DNA from 2 places in the Clostridium bornimense genome. Region 1 is predicted to be linked to the other one. Evidence: predicted binding sites of a transcription regulator. Region 1 holds the regulator's gene; the other holds the start of a gene.
What was found. Region 1 encodes HrcA, which represses chaperone genes, less so after heat shock. Its sites were predicted from a motif close to TGTTAGCACTCNNNNNNNNNGAGTGCTAACA; they were not measured.
Positions count from the first base shown of each region.

Region 2: groES (co-chaperone GroES) is a predicted target of HrcA. The motif match lies at 1,493-1,523, and genes of this name have one in related genera.

Region 1 is NZ_HG917868.1:1,632,123-1,640,010, forward strand. Features, by position in the region: gene dnaK (molecular chaperone DnaK) at 1-1,806, opposite strand, end outside; gene grpE (nucleotide exchange factor GrpE) at 1,835-2,440, opposite strand; gene hrcA (heat-inducible transcriptional repressor HrcA) at 2,475-3,509, opposite strand; gene hemW (radical SAM family heme chaperone HemW) at 3,685-4,800, opposite strand; gene lepA (translation elongation factor 4) at 5,073-6,875, opposite strand; gene CM240_RS16865 (stage II sporulation protein P) at 7,050-7,888, opposite strand, start outside.
Region 2 is NZ_HG917868.1:578,814-586,701, forward strand. Features, by position in the region: gene CM240_RS02585 (HEPN domain-containing protein) at 1-39, shown strand, start outside; gene CM240_RS02590 (DNA-3-methyladenine glycosylase family protein) at 206-1,078, shown strand; gene groES (co-chaperone GroES) at 1,580-1,867, shown strand; gene groL (chaperonin GroEL) at 1,918-3,543, shown strand; gene CM240_RS02605 (prepilin peptidase) at 3,773-4,522, shown strand; gene CM240_RS02610 (GspE/PulE family protein) at 4,600-6,285, shown strand; gene CM240_RS02615 (type II secretion system F family protein) at 6,304-7,506, shown strand; gene CM240_RS18125 (type II secretion system protein) at 7,534-7,888, shown strand, end outside.

The DNA of each region.
Region 1 (7,888 bases):
AACATTATCATCAGCGCTTCCTGCACCAGCAGCATCTCCTGCACCAGTAGCACCTTCTGCACCTTGTGGATTTGCTTCAGCATACATCTTTTGAGATATTGCATAGAATTCTTGAGTTAATTCTTCTTGTGCTTTCTTAATAGCTTCTATATCATCGCCATCTTTAACTTTCTTTAACTCTTCAATTTTAGCAGTTACTTTAGCTTTTTCATCTTCAGAAATTTTATCACCAAGATCTGTTAATGATTTTTCCATTTGATATACTAAGTTGTCAGCATTATTTTTAACTTCTATAGCTTCTTTTCTATTCTTATCAGCTTCTGCAAATTGTTCAGCTTCTTTTACAGCCTTATCTATTTCTTCATCAGAAAGATTAGTTGAAGCAGTGATAGTTATATTAGCTTCCTTACCAGTTCCTTTATCCTTAGCTGAAACATTAACTATACCATTTGCATCGATATCAAATGTTACTTCTATTTGAGGAATTCCTCTTGGAGCTGGAGCTATTCCTGATAATGTGAATCTACCAAGTGACTTGTTATCTACAGCCATTTGTCTTTCACCTTGAACTATATTAATTTCAACTGATGGTTGATTATCTACAGCAGTTGAGAATACTTGACTCTTCTTAGCTGGGATTGGTGTATTTCTTTCTATTAATGGAGTCGCAATTCCACCCATTGTTTCAATTCCTAATGTTAATGGTGTTACATCTAATAGTAAGATATCTTTAACATCACCAGTTAATACACCAGCTTGAATTGCAGCACCAACTGCAACAGCTTCATCTGGGTTAACTCCCTTTGATGGTTCTTTTCCTGTAAAGTTTTTAACAGCTTCTACTACTGCTGGTATTCTAGTTGATCCACCAACTAAAATTACTTTATCTATATCACCAATTGTCATTTTAGCATCTTCTAATGCTTTCTTCATTGGAGTTAAGCTTCTTTCAACTAAATCTCTTGTTAATTCGTTGAACTTAGCTCTTGTTAAATCTTCATTTATATGTTTTGGACCTGTTGCATCAGCAGTAATAAATGGAAGATTAATATTTGTGCTTTGTGAAGAAGATAATTCTATCTTAGCTTTTTCAGCTGCTTCCTTTAATCTTTGAAGTGCCATTTGGTCATTTCTTAAATCAATTCCATATTCTTTTTGGAAATTATCTGCTAAGTAGTTCATGATTTTTTCATCAAAATCATCTCCTCCTAGCTTAGTATCTCCGTTTGTTGATTTAACTTGGAATAATCCATCACCAAGTTCTAGAATAGATACGTCGAAAGTACCTCCACCTAAGTCATATACTAAAATTGTATGACTATCATCTTGCTTATCTAATCCATATGCTAAAGATGCTGCTGTTGGTTCATTTATTATTCTTAATACTTCAAGCCCTGCAATCTTACCTGCATCCTTTGTTGCTTGTCTTTCTGCATCATTAAAGTATGCTGGAACTGTTATTACTGCTTGAGTAACTTTTTCTCCTAAATAACTTTCAGCATCGGCCTTTAATTTTTGTAAAATCATTGCTGATATTTCTTGTGGTGTGTAATCTTTACCATCTATATTAGTTTTATGGTCTGTACCCATATGTCTTTTAATTGAAATTATTGTTTTATCTGGGTTTGTAATTGCTTGTCTTTTTGCAACTTGCCCTACTAATCTTTCTCCATCTTTTTGGAAAGATACTACTGATGGTGTAGTTCTAGCTCCTTCAGAGTTTGCTATAACTACTGGATCTCCTCCTTCCATTACTGCAACACATGAATTTGTTGTTCCTAAATCAATACCTATTACTTTTGACATTATAATTACCTCCAATTTTATTTTGCAATTAATTTGCTACTTTTACCATACTATATCTTAAAACTTTAGATTCTTTCTTGTATCCTTTTTGGAATACTTCTACAACTTCATTTTCTCCAAAAGAATCATCTTGTATATGCATTATTGCTTGATGAACATTTGGATCAAATCCTTCTTCTGTAGATATTTCTTCTACACCAAGTTTTGCTAATGAATCTAGCAAACTTTTTAATGTCATTTCAACTCCAGTTCTAAGAGAACTTTCATCGCCAACAGCTGATACAGCTCTTTCTAAGTTATCTATTGCTGGTACAATCTCTTTAAGAGTATCTACAACAGCATTATCATAAATTTCTTCTTTTTCCTTAGCTGATCTATTTCTATGATTTTCATATTCTTTATCTAATCTCATAAGCTTATCACGAAGGGCTTCTACTTCCTTTGAAAGCTTTTTACTATTTTCAGCTTCTTTAGTATATTTTACTTTATAGTAATCTTCTTCATTAATTACTTTAGATTCCTCTTCTGAATTATTTTCAACATTATCAGATTCTATATTTTCTTCACAATTGTTAGTGCATTCCTCATTTATCGATTCTTCTGCACAACTTGAATCTTTCATTTCTTCTTTCATTTCCTCATTATTAGTTGTCAATTACATCACCTCTCTACTCTTCACCTAATCTTTTAGTTATAGTTCTATTTAATTCATTAACAAAAGATGTTAATATAGATACTATTCTTGCATATGGAATTCTTGTTGGTCCAATAAGTCCTATGGTACCAAGTGGTCTATCACCTAGTTTGTAAGTAGCCTTTATAACAGAACATTCTTTTGCTCCTATTATTTTGTTTTCTTCACCGATAACAATATTAAAATCGCTCTCAGCTTTCAATAGGCTATTTACATTTTTGGTATCTTCTAATAAGTTGAACATATTTTTAACTTTATCAATATCTTTATACTCAGGCATAGAAAATAAATTTTGTATTCCTTCAACGTAAATTTCAGAATCATAATCATCTTTCATTTCATTAATAATTTGATTCATTAATGAATCAAATATTTTTTCATTGCCTGCAAAAGAACTTTTAAGTTCCACAATAACTTGATGATCTATAGACTTTAAATCTACACCTTGAAGAAATGAATTTAATATAGCATTTATTGAATTTACTGCGTTAATATCCACCTCTTCATCAACTCTAATCATTGCATTTTTTACGATTCCAGAGTCGCTGACCATAACTAAAAGTAACTTAAGCTTATCTACATATACTATTTGTAATGATTTAAGATAGCTTTTATTTAATGATGGTGTTTTAACTACACAAGTAAGTTTTGTCATATGAGATAATAACTCTGTTGATGACTTAATTATCTTACTTAAATCATAGATACTTTGATTCAAAACACTATGAATTAAATTTTCTTCTTGAGGTGTGATTATTGATGGCATCATAAGTCTGTCAACATATAATCTATATCCTTTATCGGAAGGAATTCTTCCTGAAGATGTATGAAGCTGTACTAAATACCCCATTTCTTCTAAGTCTGACATCTCATTTCTTATTGTAGCAGGACTAACACCTAAATTATACTTTTTTGCAATTGTTCTAGAACCCACTGGCTCCCCAGTACTTATATAGTCATCAACAATAGCTTGAAGTATCCTAATTTTCCTTTCATCCATTTCCATCATTATCACCTCTTATTAGCACTCATTATAATTGAGTGCTAACATCTTGTCTATAAAATACCACTTTGGAATATTATTGTCAATATTGATTTTTACCTCATAATTTACCCTCTATACTTAAAAAAATCATTTAGATTAAATTAGATACTATATTCTCCATTTTTCATATGCAAGTAATTTATAATATAAAATCACTCATTATATAGTTTGATACTTCTATTCCCCTTTTAGTCAAGAACATATTACCACAAGCAATTTTAAGCAGATCCATATTAGTATATTTATTAATGACATCACCATATATATCTTCTATTCTCTTATTATATCTTTTATAAAATTCCTCTATTGATATCCCTTTTATCATCCTTAATCCCATAAATACGAACTCTTCCATATCATCTTTTATAGAATTTTCTATTACTTCTTCTATTGCATTGCCTTTTTTATTTATCCTATCTATATATTCACCTATATTATTAACATTTTTTAATCTTTTATGAGAACAATATGATGCTGCAGAAGATCCTATCCCAATATAATTATTTAATGTCCAATAAACGATATTATGTTTACATTCCTTTTTTTCTTTTGAAAAATTCGAAATTTCATATTGATGATATCCTCCTTTCTCTAATTCCTCTAATGTAATACGATACATATCTCTTTCTACCTCTTCATCAGGTAACTTTAACTTATCATTATTATATAATTCATAAAATTTTGTTCCTTCTTCTATTATTAAAGAATATGCTGATATATGGTCTAATCCTAAATCAATTAAAGACTTTATAGACTTTTTATATTCCTGTAATGATTGTCCTGGTAGACCAAACATTAAATCTGCATTTATATTTTCAAACCCTACTTCTCTAGCATCATTATAATTTTTTAAAAAATCCTCATACTTATGTATTCTTCCTATAAATTTTAACAAGTCATTATTTGTACTTTGTAATCCCATAGAAAGCCTATTTACCCCAATATCCTTCATCATACATAACTTTTCTTTTGTAAGTGTTCCTGGATTTCCTTCCATAGTAAATTCGCAATTATTTGACATCTTAATATTACTTATAATATCACCTAATTTTTCTATTTGCCTTTCACTTAAATGGGTTGGTGTGCCTCCACCTATAAATATAGTGTCATAAGTATCTTTTGCCCTCGATTTAGCTTCTTTTTCTAATGCATTTAAATATTCTTCTATACTGTTTTCCATACAAGAATACGATGGAAAATCACAATAAAAACATTTATTTTTACAAAATGGTATATGTATATATAAACTGCTCATAATTCCTCCTATATATAAATCATAATTCACAATTCACAAAGCGCAATTCACAATTCATGTAAATACAACTTTCATTAGCTACCTATAAGACATAATTATAATATCAATTATAATTATAAAATAAGTCTCAATAACAAATTAACGACAATGCACTTATAATTCAAGAAATTCCGCAGGAATTTTCACCTTAATTGTGAATCGTAAATTGTGAATTTTAAAAAAAGAGGCTCGCAAACAAATTTTCATTTATCGTTGCGACACCTCTCTTATTTTTAATCTACTTTTAAAATAGACATAAATGCTTCTTGTGGTACTTCTACAGAACCTACTTGACGCATTCTCTTCTTCCCTTCTTTTTGTTTTTCAAGAAGTTTCTTCTTTCTTGAAATATCTCCACCATAACATTTAGCTAATACATCTTTTCTCATAGCTTTTATGGTTTCTCTTGCTATAATTTTTGCTCCTACTGCTGCTTGAATTGGAATTTCAAACATTTGTCTTGGAATAACTTCTTTTAATTTTTCCGCTATTCCTCTTCCTCTAGTATATGCTCTTTCTTCTGGGACTATCATAGATAATGCATCTACAACTTCAGAATTTAATAATATATCAAGTTTAACTAGTTTAGTTCTTGAATATCCTATAAGTTCATAATCAAATGAAGCATATCCTTTTGTTCTTGATTTTAATGCATCAAAGAAATCATAGATTATCTCATTTAAAGGAATATCATAAGTAAGCATAACTCTAGTTTCCTCTAAATATTGCATATCTTTAAATGTACCTCTTTTATCTTGACAAAGTTCCATTATGGCCCCAACAAAGTCTGCTGGTGTAATAACTGTTGCTTTTACCATAGGCTCTTCCATGTAATCAATTTCTGTAACTGGTGGAAGATTAGTTGGATTTGTTAATTCTATAATTTCTCCATCTGTTTTTATTACTTTATATATAACTGACGGTGCAGTTGTTATGATATCTAGATTAAATTCTCTTTCTATACGTTCTTGTATTATTTCCATATGTAGTAATCCAAGAAAACCACATCTAAATCCAAATCCAAGTGCTACAGATGTCTCAGGCTCAAAAGATAGCGCCGCATCATTAACTTGTAATTTTTCTAAAGCTTCTTTAAGTTCAACATATTTCGCTCCATCAACTGGATAAATTCCTGAATACACCATAGGAATTGCTGGTTTATATCCTGGTAATGGTTCCTCTGTGCCACCTTCAGCATAAGTTACAGTGTCTCCAACTCTTGCATCTCTAACATTTTTAATTGATGCAGTAAAATATCCAACACATCCTGGACCTAGTTCATCTACAGGCATGTAATTTGGTGCAAAAACACCTACTTCAGTAACTTCGTATTCTTTCTTCGTTACCATAAGTTTTATTTTTGTTCCTTTTTTGATCTTTCCATCTTTTATTCTTATATAAGATACTACACCCTTATACGAATCGTAAAATGAATCGAAGATTAATGCCTTAAGTGGTGCATTTTCATCCCCTGATGGAGCTGGTATTTTTTCAACAACAGCTTCTAAAACATCTTCAATATTTAATCCAGTTTTAGCTGAAATAAGTGGACACTCTGATGCTTCTATTCCTATAACATCCTCTATTTCTTCTCTTACTTCATCAGCCCTAGCAGATGGTAAATCAATTTTGTTAATTACTGGTACTAATTCCAAATCATGATCTAACGCTAAATATGTGTTTGCTAAAGTTTGTGCTTGTATACCTTGTGTGGCATCTACTACTAATATAGCTCCTTCACAAGCAGCAAGAGATCTTGATACTTCATAATTAAAGTCTACATGACCAGGAGTATCTATAAGATTCAATATATATTCTTCTCCATCACTTCTTTTATATACTAATCTCGCAGCTTGGGATTTTATTGTTATTCCTCTTTCTTTTTCAAGCTCCATATTATCTAAAACCTGAGCTTCCATTTCTCTTTGAGTTAAGGTTCCTGTCTTTTCTAAGAGTCTATCAGCTAGTGTAGACTTACCATGGTCAATATGGGCTACAATACAAAAGTTTCTTATGTTTTTTTGATTTATGCTCATTTTTCTTCCCCCACTCTATTTTTGTTTGGGTATTTATTCTATTCCGATTTATGCGGAATGATTATCTATTTATCAATGTTAAATTATATCATAGATTCCCCGATAGTTGTCAATATTATAGAATTATTTATAATTATATATTAATTTATATTTCAATTGTATATGCTAAAAACGTTATTTTTTTAAATATTCACCTATTGCACGAGCTATTATTCTTGCAGTATTTTTAGCTTCTCCTAAATTACTTGCTTCAGATCCCATCTCTATCAATATTGAATTTGTACTTAAATCTGCATTAAACTTACTTGACGTGCTTGTATAAACAAAATCATCTCTTCTTAAATTTGGAAAATCTCTGTCAATTATATTTTTTAGGCCTTCAACTATTCGTAAATTTTCATTTATATTTGGTACAGATGTATCATAAACAAACATCGGTCTTGCTAACGTAACTCCGTTAATATTTCCTGTTACTGCTGCCTTATTGGAAACAGCATCTCTATGTAAATCTATAATAATATCAAAACTATTATATGTAGTTAGATTCCTTTTAACGGTCTCTCTCGATGCGGCATAGGCAGCTATATAATTTCCATCATTTATAGTTTTATCATGAACAACATCAATATTATATCTGTTTAATTCTTTTGTTAATTCTTCTCCTACTGAAATTATATTTTCATTTTCATTTCTACTAGATGCTTGATATGGTACAAATGCTTCACCTGTATGAGTATGATAAATTAATACCCTAGGCTTTATACTACTATTATTTACAAATCTTTCATCAAAAACATTTAATGTAGCTTCTAATAATGGATTTCCTTCTTCTGATACTGGCTCCACTTGACCATTCTCTTTAGTTTTAATAACTATACTATCTGAAGCAAAGCCTTTTATCCCACCACTATTTGATATATTATCCTTATTAACCATACTTATTCCTATAAATTCTTTTCCTATAATACTTTTAGGATTATCTATAGAAAAATCAAACAAGAAATTTATTATAT
Region 2 (7,888 bases), 1.1 Mb from region 1:
TTTTTAGATATATTAAAAGAGATAAGAAGTAATTTGTAATTGAACACAATACAGAAAAATAAAATAAGTGAAAAGATTAAAGATTGTTACTTTAGTGAAATGATTAGTTGGGAAAAATATAATTGTAAACTAATTTAAATTGCAAATTAAATAAATTGTGCATTGTGCACTGTGTGTACTATGCACTTCATATATGAGGTGAAATATGGATTATAGAAATATAGAAGAACATAATGATTATATAAAAGTAAAAGATGTGAAAAATTTTAATTTAAGAGATATATTTGAGTGTGGTCAATGTTTTAGATGGAATGAAACTGATGAGAACAGTTATATTGGTATAGCTTTTGGTAAGGTTATTGAAGTAAAGGTAATAGAAAAAGACTTATACATATATAATGCTACTAAAGAAGAAGTAGAAAATATATGGATAAACTATTTTGATTTAAATAGGGATTATGGAATGATAAAAGAAGAATTATCAAGGGATCCATTGTTAGCAGAAGCTATTGAATTTGGCAAAGGAATTAGATTAATAAAGCAAGATCCTTTTGAGCTTATTATATCCTTTATTATTTCTGCAAATAATAGGATACCTATGATAAAAAGAGCTATTGATAAAATATCACAAAGATGGGGAGAGAAAGTAGAGTATAAAGGAAATATATATTATACTTTTCCCACTATAGATAGTTTAAGGAATGCTACTGAAGAAGAACTTAGAGAATGTGGAGTTGGGTTCAGAGGAAAATATATAAAAGCTACAGTGGAAACTTTAAATGTTAATATGATAGATGAAATGTTGAAGGCCAATGATGATCAGTGTCATAAGTTACTTCAGAAGTTACCAGGCATTGGGCCTAAAGTTGCCGATTGTATAATGCTTTTTAGTATGGAGAAATATTCAGCATTTCCCGTAGATGTTTGGGTAAAAAGAGCTATGCAACATTTTTATTTAGCTCCAGATGTATCTTTACCTAAAATAAGAGAATTTGCAAGAGAGAAGTTTGGTAAATATGCTGGATTTGCTCAACAATATTTATTTTATTATGCTAGGGAAAATAAGATAATAATTTAGTGATTTTATAGAATAGGCTGTCGTAATAACAAATGAAAATTTGTTTATGAGAGCCTATTTTACTGCACAGTAATGATAGAAATTGTTGTAGAATTTCTTAGATTATAAGTGCGATATCATTAGTTTAGTATTGTGAATTATATATTTGTATATTTGATTATTGGAATAAAAATCTATCTTTAAAGTAATAATAGATAGAGCGTATTTAAAATAAAAAGTATAAAATAGTATAAATAAAAATGAGGGTATAGATAGTAGTTTCTTTAAAATACAAAAAAAGAAAAAGTTAGTAAAACGGTGAAAATGATAGAATAGGTAATTTAAATTAAGATAATCAATATTAAAGGAATAAATTGAAAAATAAAAAATCTATAAAATGGTTGCAATACTTTGTTGGATTATTTATTATAATATTATTAGCACTCGATGAGGATAAGTGCTAACAACAATGTATACATAATGAATTTAAATATTAATAGAATTTTAAAAGGAGGAATTGACATGAAACTTAGACCACTAGGAGATAGGGTTGTTATTAAAAGAGTAGAAGCAGAAGAAACTACTAAAGGAGGAATTATCCTTACATCAACTGCACAAGAAAAACCTCAAATAGCAGAAGTTGTTGCTGTTGGACCAGGAGGAATTGTTAATGGTAAAGAGGTAAAAATGGAATTAAAGGTTGGAGATAAAGTTTTATTTCCAAAGTATGCAGGCAATGAAATCAAATTTGAAGGTACAGAATATACAGTATTAAATCAAGGAGACGTTTTAGCTGTTATTGAAGAATAATTTTTAGAAGTGAAATATAAATAGTAAAAAATTTAAGGAGGAATTATTTTATGGCTAAGGAAATATTATTAGGCGAAGAAGGAAGAAGAGCCATGCAAAGAGGCGTGGACGTATTAGCAAATACAGTAAAGGTAACATTAGGACCAAAAGGAAGAAATGTTGTTTTAGATAAGAAATTTGGTGCACCACTTATAACTAATGATGGTGTTTCAATTGCAAGAGAAATTGAACTTGAAGATCCATTTGAAAATATGGGAGCTCAACTTGTTAAAGAAGTAGCTACTAAAACTAATGATGTAGCAGGTGATGGTACTACAACAGCTACATTACTTGCTCAAGCAATTATAAGAGAAGGATTAAAGAATGTAACAGCTGGAGCAAATCCAATGCTTATAAGACAAGGAATTAAGAAGGCAGTAGATGTTACTGTTGAGGAATTGAAGAAGATTTCAAAACCTATTAATGGTAAAGAAGATATTGCTAGGGTTGCATCTATTTCAGCAGCTGATGAAGAAGTAGGAAAACTTATTTCAGACGCTATGGAAAAGGTTGGTAACGAAGGTGTTATAACTATAGAAGAATCTAAGTCAATGGGAACAGAGCTTGATGTAGTTGAAGGAATGCAATTTGATAGAGGATATTTAAGTTCATACATGGTTACAGATACTGAAAAGATGGTAGCTGATCTTGATAATCCATATGTTTTAATTACAGATAAAAAAATCACTAATATTCAAGAAATACTTCCAATATTAGAACAAATAGTTCAAACAGGAAAGAAGTTAATGATTATTGCTGAAGATATAGAAGGGGAAGCTCTCGCAACTCTTGTTGTAAACAAGTTAAGAGGAACATTTACTTGTATAGCTGTTAAGGCTCCTGGTTTTGGTGATAGAAGAAAAGAAATGTTAGAAGACATAGCTATTTTAACTGGTGGTCAAGTAATATCAGAAGAAGTAGGAAGAGAATTAAAAGATGTTACATTAGACATGCTAGGTGTTGCTGAAAGTATTAAAGTAACAAAAGACAATACAACAATTGTTAATGGAAAAGGTGACAAGAATGCTATAAAAGATAGAATTAGTCAAATAAAGATGAGAATAGAAGAAACTACTTCTGATTTTGATAAAGAGAAACTACAAGAAAGATTAGCAAAACTTGCTGGTGGAGTAGCAGTAATTAAAGTTGGTGCAGCTACAGAAACTGAACTTAAAGAAAAGAAATTAAGAATAGAAGATGCTTTAAATGCTACTAAAGCAGCGGTAGAAGAAGGTATAGTACCAGGTGGTGGAACAGCTTATGTTTCTGCTATATCATCAGTAGAAAAATTAACAGATGATAATGCCGATGTTCAAGTTGGTATAAACATAATAAGAAGAGCTTTAGAAGAACCATTAAGACAAATTGCAACTAACGCAGGTCTTGAAGGATCAGTTATTATAGAAAAGGTAAGAAACAGTGAAGTAGGAATAGGTTTTGATGCATATAATGAAACTTATGTTGATATGGTTAAGACTGGTATCGTAGATCCAACTAAGGTTACAAGAAGTGCACTTCAAAATGCTGCATCTGTTTCAGCTACATTCTTAACAACAGAAGGTGTAGTAGCAGATATTCCTGAAAAGAATCCAGCACCAGCAGGACCAGCTGGAATGGGAATGGATGGAATGTATTAATAAAAAAAGAATAATAAATTCCTTAAAAGAGTAGATTTGTAAAATCTACTCTTTTTTATTTATTCAATAATATTTTAATAGTAAAAAATACTATTAAAATTTTTAGAAAAAATTTAATTAATTATAAAAATATAGTGGAAAAATATCTTTTTAATGGTATAATACATATAGTGGAATAATTTCAAGAATATATTAATAATATATTTAATAAACAGGAGACGAATTTATTATGTATACAATTTTTGTAATCATCATAGGATTAGTGATAGGTAGCTTTTTAAATGTATGTATTTATAGGATTGAAAAAGAAGAGTCAATAGTAACTCCATCATCGCATTGTATGAAATGTGGACATGTACTTAAGTGGTTTGAGTTAATACCAGTGCTGAGCTATTTATTTTTGAAGGGAAGATGTAGGAGTTGTGGAGAAAAGATATCCATAAGATATCCCATTATAGAAATTTTTAATTCAATTTTGTATTTAATATTATATATAAGATTTGGATTTACTATAGATTTTTTTAAATTTGCATTTTTGTCATCATTATTATTGGTGATTGGAGTTATAGATTATGATACAACTTTTGTCTATACATCTACTATTAGAACAGGAATAATAGGGGGAATAATTTTTCTTGTTCTAAAAGTAATTATAGATGGAGATGGTATTGGAGACAATATTTTAGGTTTTTCTATAGGATTTATTATTATATTTTTAATAGTTGTCATTACAAAGGGGATGGGAGAAGGAGATTATGAAATAGCTGCTGTTTCAGGATTGTTTTTAGGCAGCAAAGGAATTATTTTAACATTGTTTCTTTCTATTGTACTAGGAGGAATTGTCGCTACTATTCTTCTTATAAGGAGAAAAAAAGGCTTACAAAGTAAAATGGCATTTGGTCCATATATTGCTTTAGCTACGGTAATAGCGGCGGTGTGGGGAGAGAAGATATTAGAATTTTATATGTTAACGATATAAAATTTTTTCTGGTTTTTAAATGTAAAGGTTTTAATAGGATTTTTATGGTTTAGTGCAAGGGGGGAGTAAAATTGAATATGTTTGAAAAAAAGCGAATGGGAGACATCTTAGTAGAGCGTGGAAAGCTCACAAGAGAACAATTATTTACTGCACTAGATAAACAAAAGAAATCCGGTAAGAAATTAGGGGAAATATTAGTAGAAAGCAATATTGTATCTGAAGAAGACATTATAGATGTAATATCAATACAGAATGGAATAGAGAAGATAGATCTTACAGTAATAGATTTTGATAATAGAGCAATAAAAATGTTATCTCACAATCTTTGTAAGAAGTACGATTTCATTCCTTTTGGGTTTAATGAAAATAAAATTAAAGTTGCGTTGGCAGATCCTTCAAATATCTTTGCAATTGATGATATATCTATTGCAACGGGATTTGATGTTGAATCATATATATCGCCGAAATGGCAAATAAGAAAATTTATAGAAGTATATTATAACAATCAACAAATTGATAAAGCAGCAGAAGAGTTGTTTAAAGAAACATTAGAAAACAAATCTTTAGAAACAAATATAGAAGAAGTTAATGATGTAAAAAATGCTCCTGTAGTAAAAATGATAGAGTACATATTTAAGAATTCTATCGAAATGAGGGCATCGGATATTCATATAGAACCTTATGAAAATGAAATAAGAATAAGGTATAGAATAGACGGACAACTAAAATTAATTAATACTTTACCAATAGAAAATTTATCACCATTAGTAGCAAGGATTAAGATATTAGCCAATATGAATATAGCAGAAAAAAGAATTCCACAGGATGGAAGGATAATAACTACTGTAGGTGATATTGATGTAGATCTTAGAGTATCTGTTCTTCCAATAGTTAATGGGGAAAAGATAGTTATAAGAATATTAGATAGAAATAGTTATCAAATTGGTAGAGAAAAGCTAGGAATGAAGGAAGAAGATTTAAAAAAGTTAGATAATATAATATCTAGTCCTAATGGAATAGTACTAGTAACAGGGCCAACAGGTAGTGGTAAATCTACTACTTTATATACAATTTTAAATGAACTAAATACAAATAAGGTAAATATCGTTACTGTAGAAGATCCAGTGGAATATACATTGAAAGGTATAAATCAAGTAAATGTAAATACAAAAGCAGGATTAACTTTTGCTAGTGGCCTTAGAAGCATCTTAAGACAAGATCCAGACATAATTATGATTGGAGAAATAAGAGATGATGAAACTGCAGAGATAGCTGTAAGAGCAGCTATAACAGGACATTTAGTTCTTAGCACTATTCATACTAATGATGCACCGTCATCAGTAGTAAGACTTATGGATATGGGTATAGAACCTTATCTTGCATCTACATCTATAGCTGGAATAATTGCACAAAGACTTGTAAAAAGAATATGCCCTAAATGTAAAGAAGCTTATGAAGCTAGTGAATATGAGAAAAAAGTATTACTGGGAGATACTTCAAAAAATCTTACTTTACATAGAGGAAGAGGTTGTGGTTACTGCAATGATACTGGATATGTAGGACGAATAGGTGTATACGAAATTATGGAAATGTCAAGAATGTTAAGGGATGCCATGGCTATGAAGAAAGATATTGGAGTATTAAGGGATATAGCGAAAAGTCAAGGGATGAAGACCTTAGGAGAACAATGTATGGAATTAGTACTAGATGGTATTACAACTTTTAGTGAATTAGCATCTATAACTTTATTGAAGGAAATATAGACAAGGGGATGAAGTATAGTGACTAAATTTAAATATAAAGCTATGAATAGTCATGGAGAAAGATTAGCAGGAAGCTATGAAGGAAACTCAAAAGAGGATGTTATTTCTATGATTTCAGCTAATGGTATGTATTTATTAGAGCTAGAAGAAGTATATGGTAGTAAAGAAATAAATTTAAGAACATCAAGGAGAGTTAAAACAAAAGATTTAGCAGTATTTTGTAGGCAGTTTTATGTAATGATCGATGCTGGACTAACAATAAATACAGCTTTAGATATTTTATCAAATCAAGTAAGTAACTTTAAGCTTAGAGAAACTTTGAAAAATATTAGCGAAGATGTGCAAAAAGGAGAGATATTATCTAACTCTATGAAAAAATATAGTGATGTTTTTCCTAATCTTTTAGTAAAGATGGTAGAGTCGGGAGAGGCTAGTGGATCATTAGATACTATTATGTTAAGAATGGCCAAGTATTATGAAAAGGAAAATAAGATAAATAGTAAAGTTAAAAGCGCTATGATATATCCAATAATTTTAAGTATAGTAGCTATTATTGTATTAGTCATTATGATGGTGAAAGTAGTACCAATGTTTGTTGATATGTTTCAGCAAAGCGGTGCAAAATTACCTTGGGTAACAAGGGCTTTACTAGCTATTAGTGGTTTTATAACATCATATTGGATATTGATTATTATAGTTTTAACTGCTACCATTGGTGGCTTTATATATTATAAAAATACAGAAGAAGGAGCTTACAACGTAAGTAAATTTGCGCTTAAATTGCCAATCATTAGGGAACTGATTAAAAAAATTATAGTTTCAAGGTTTACAAGAACTTTATCAACATTATTATCTAGTGGTGTTTCTCTTGTAGATTCTATAAGAATTGTAGCAGGAGTAGTAAACAATAAAGTTGCTGAAGAAGGACTTATAAAAATAAGTGAAGATGTAGTAAAAGGAGAAGGATTGTATGGACCTGTAAGGGCTAATAATCTTTTTCCACCAATGTTATCATCAATGATAAAAATCGGAGAAGAGTCTGGAGCTTTAGATGATATTTTAGATAAAACTGCAGATTTTTATGATGAAGAATTAGATATGGCTGTATCTTCAGGAACTGCAATGTTAGAACCACTGATGATAATTGTTATGGGGATTGTAGTAGCATTTATAGTTTTTGCAATTATGTTACCTATGTTTGATATGTATCAACAAATATAAAAAATTAAAGATTTAGGAGGAATTTTTATGAAAAGACAAAATGTACTTAACAAAAAGAAAAGAAAGAAAGGGTTTACACTTATAGAGCTTATTATAGTTATGGCTATTATGGCAGTATTAGCTGCAATTGCAATACCAAAGTATTCAGCATTTAGAGAAAGTGCTAATCAAAAACATGATATATCAACTGCAAAAACAATAGCTAATGCAGCGAGTGGTTTAGTTGCAGATCAAAAAATATCTGTACCATCAGCATCTAGGATAACCTTAGATGGATCAGGTGCCAATACAGATGGTACCGAAATAGAAGGTATGTTACAAGGCTTACCAAAAAGTAAGACAGGTGTATGTAAAGATAAATTTTTCAAAGTTGAAGTATTAA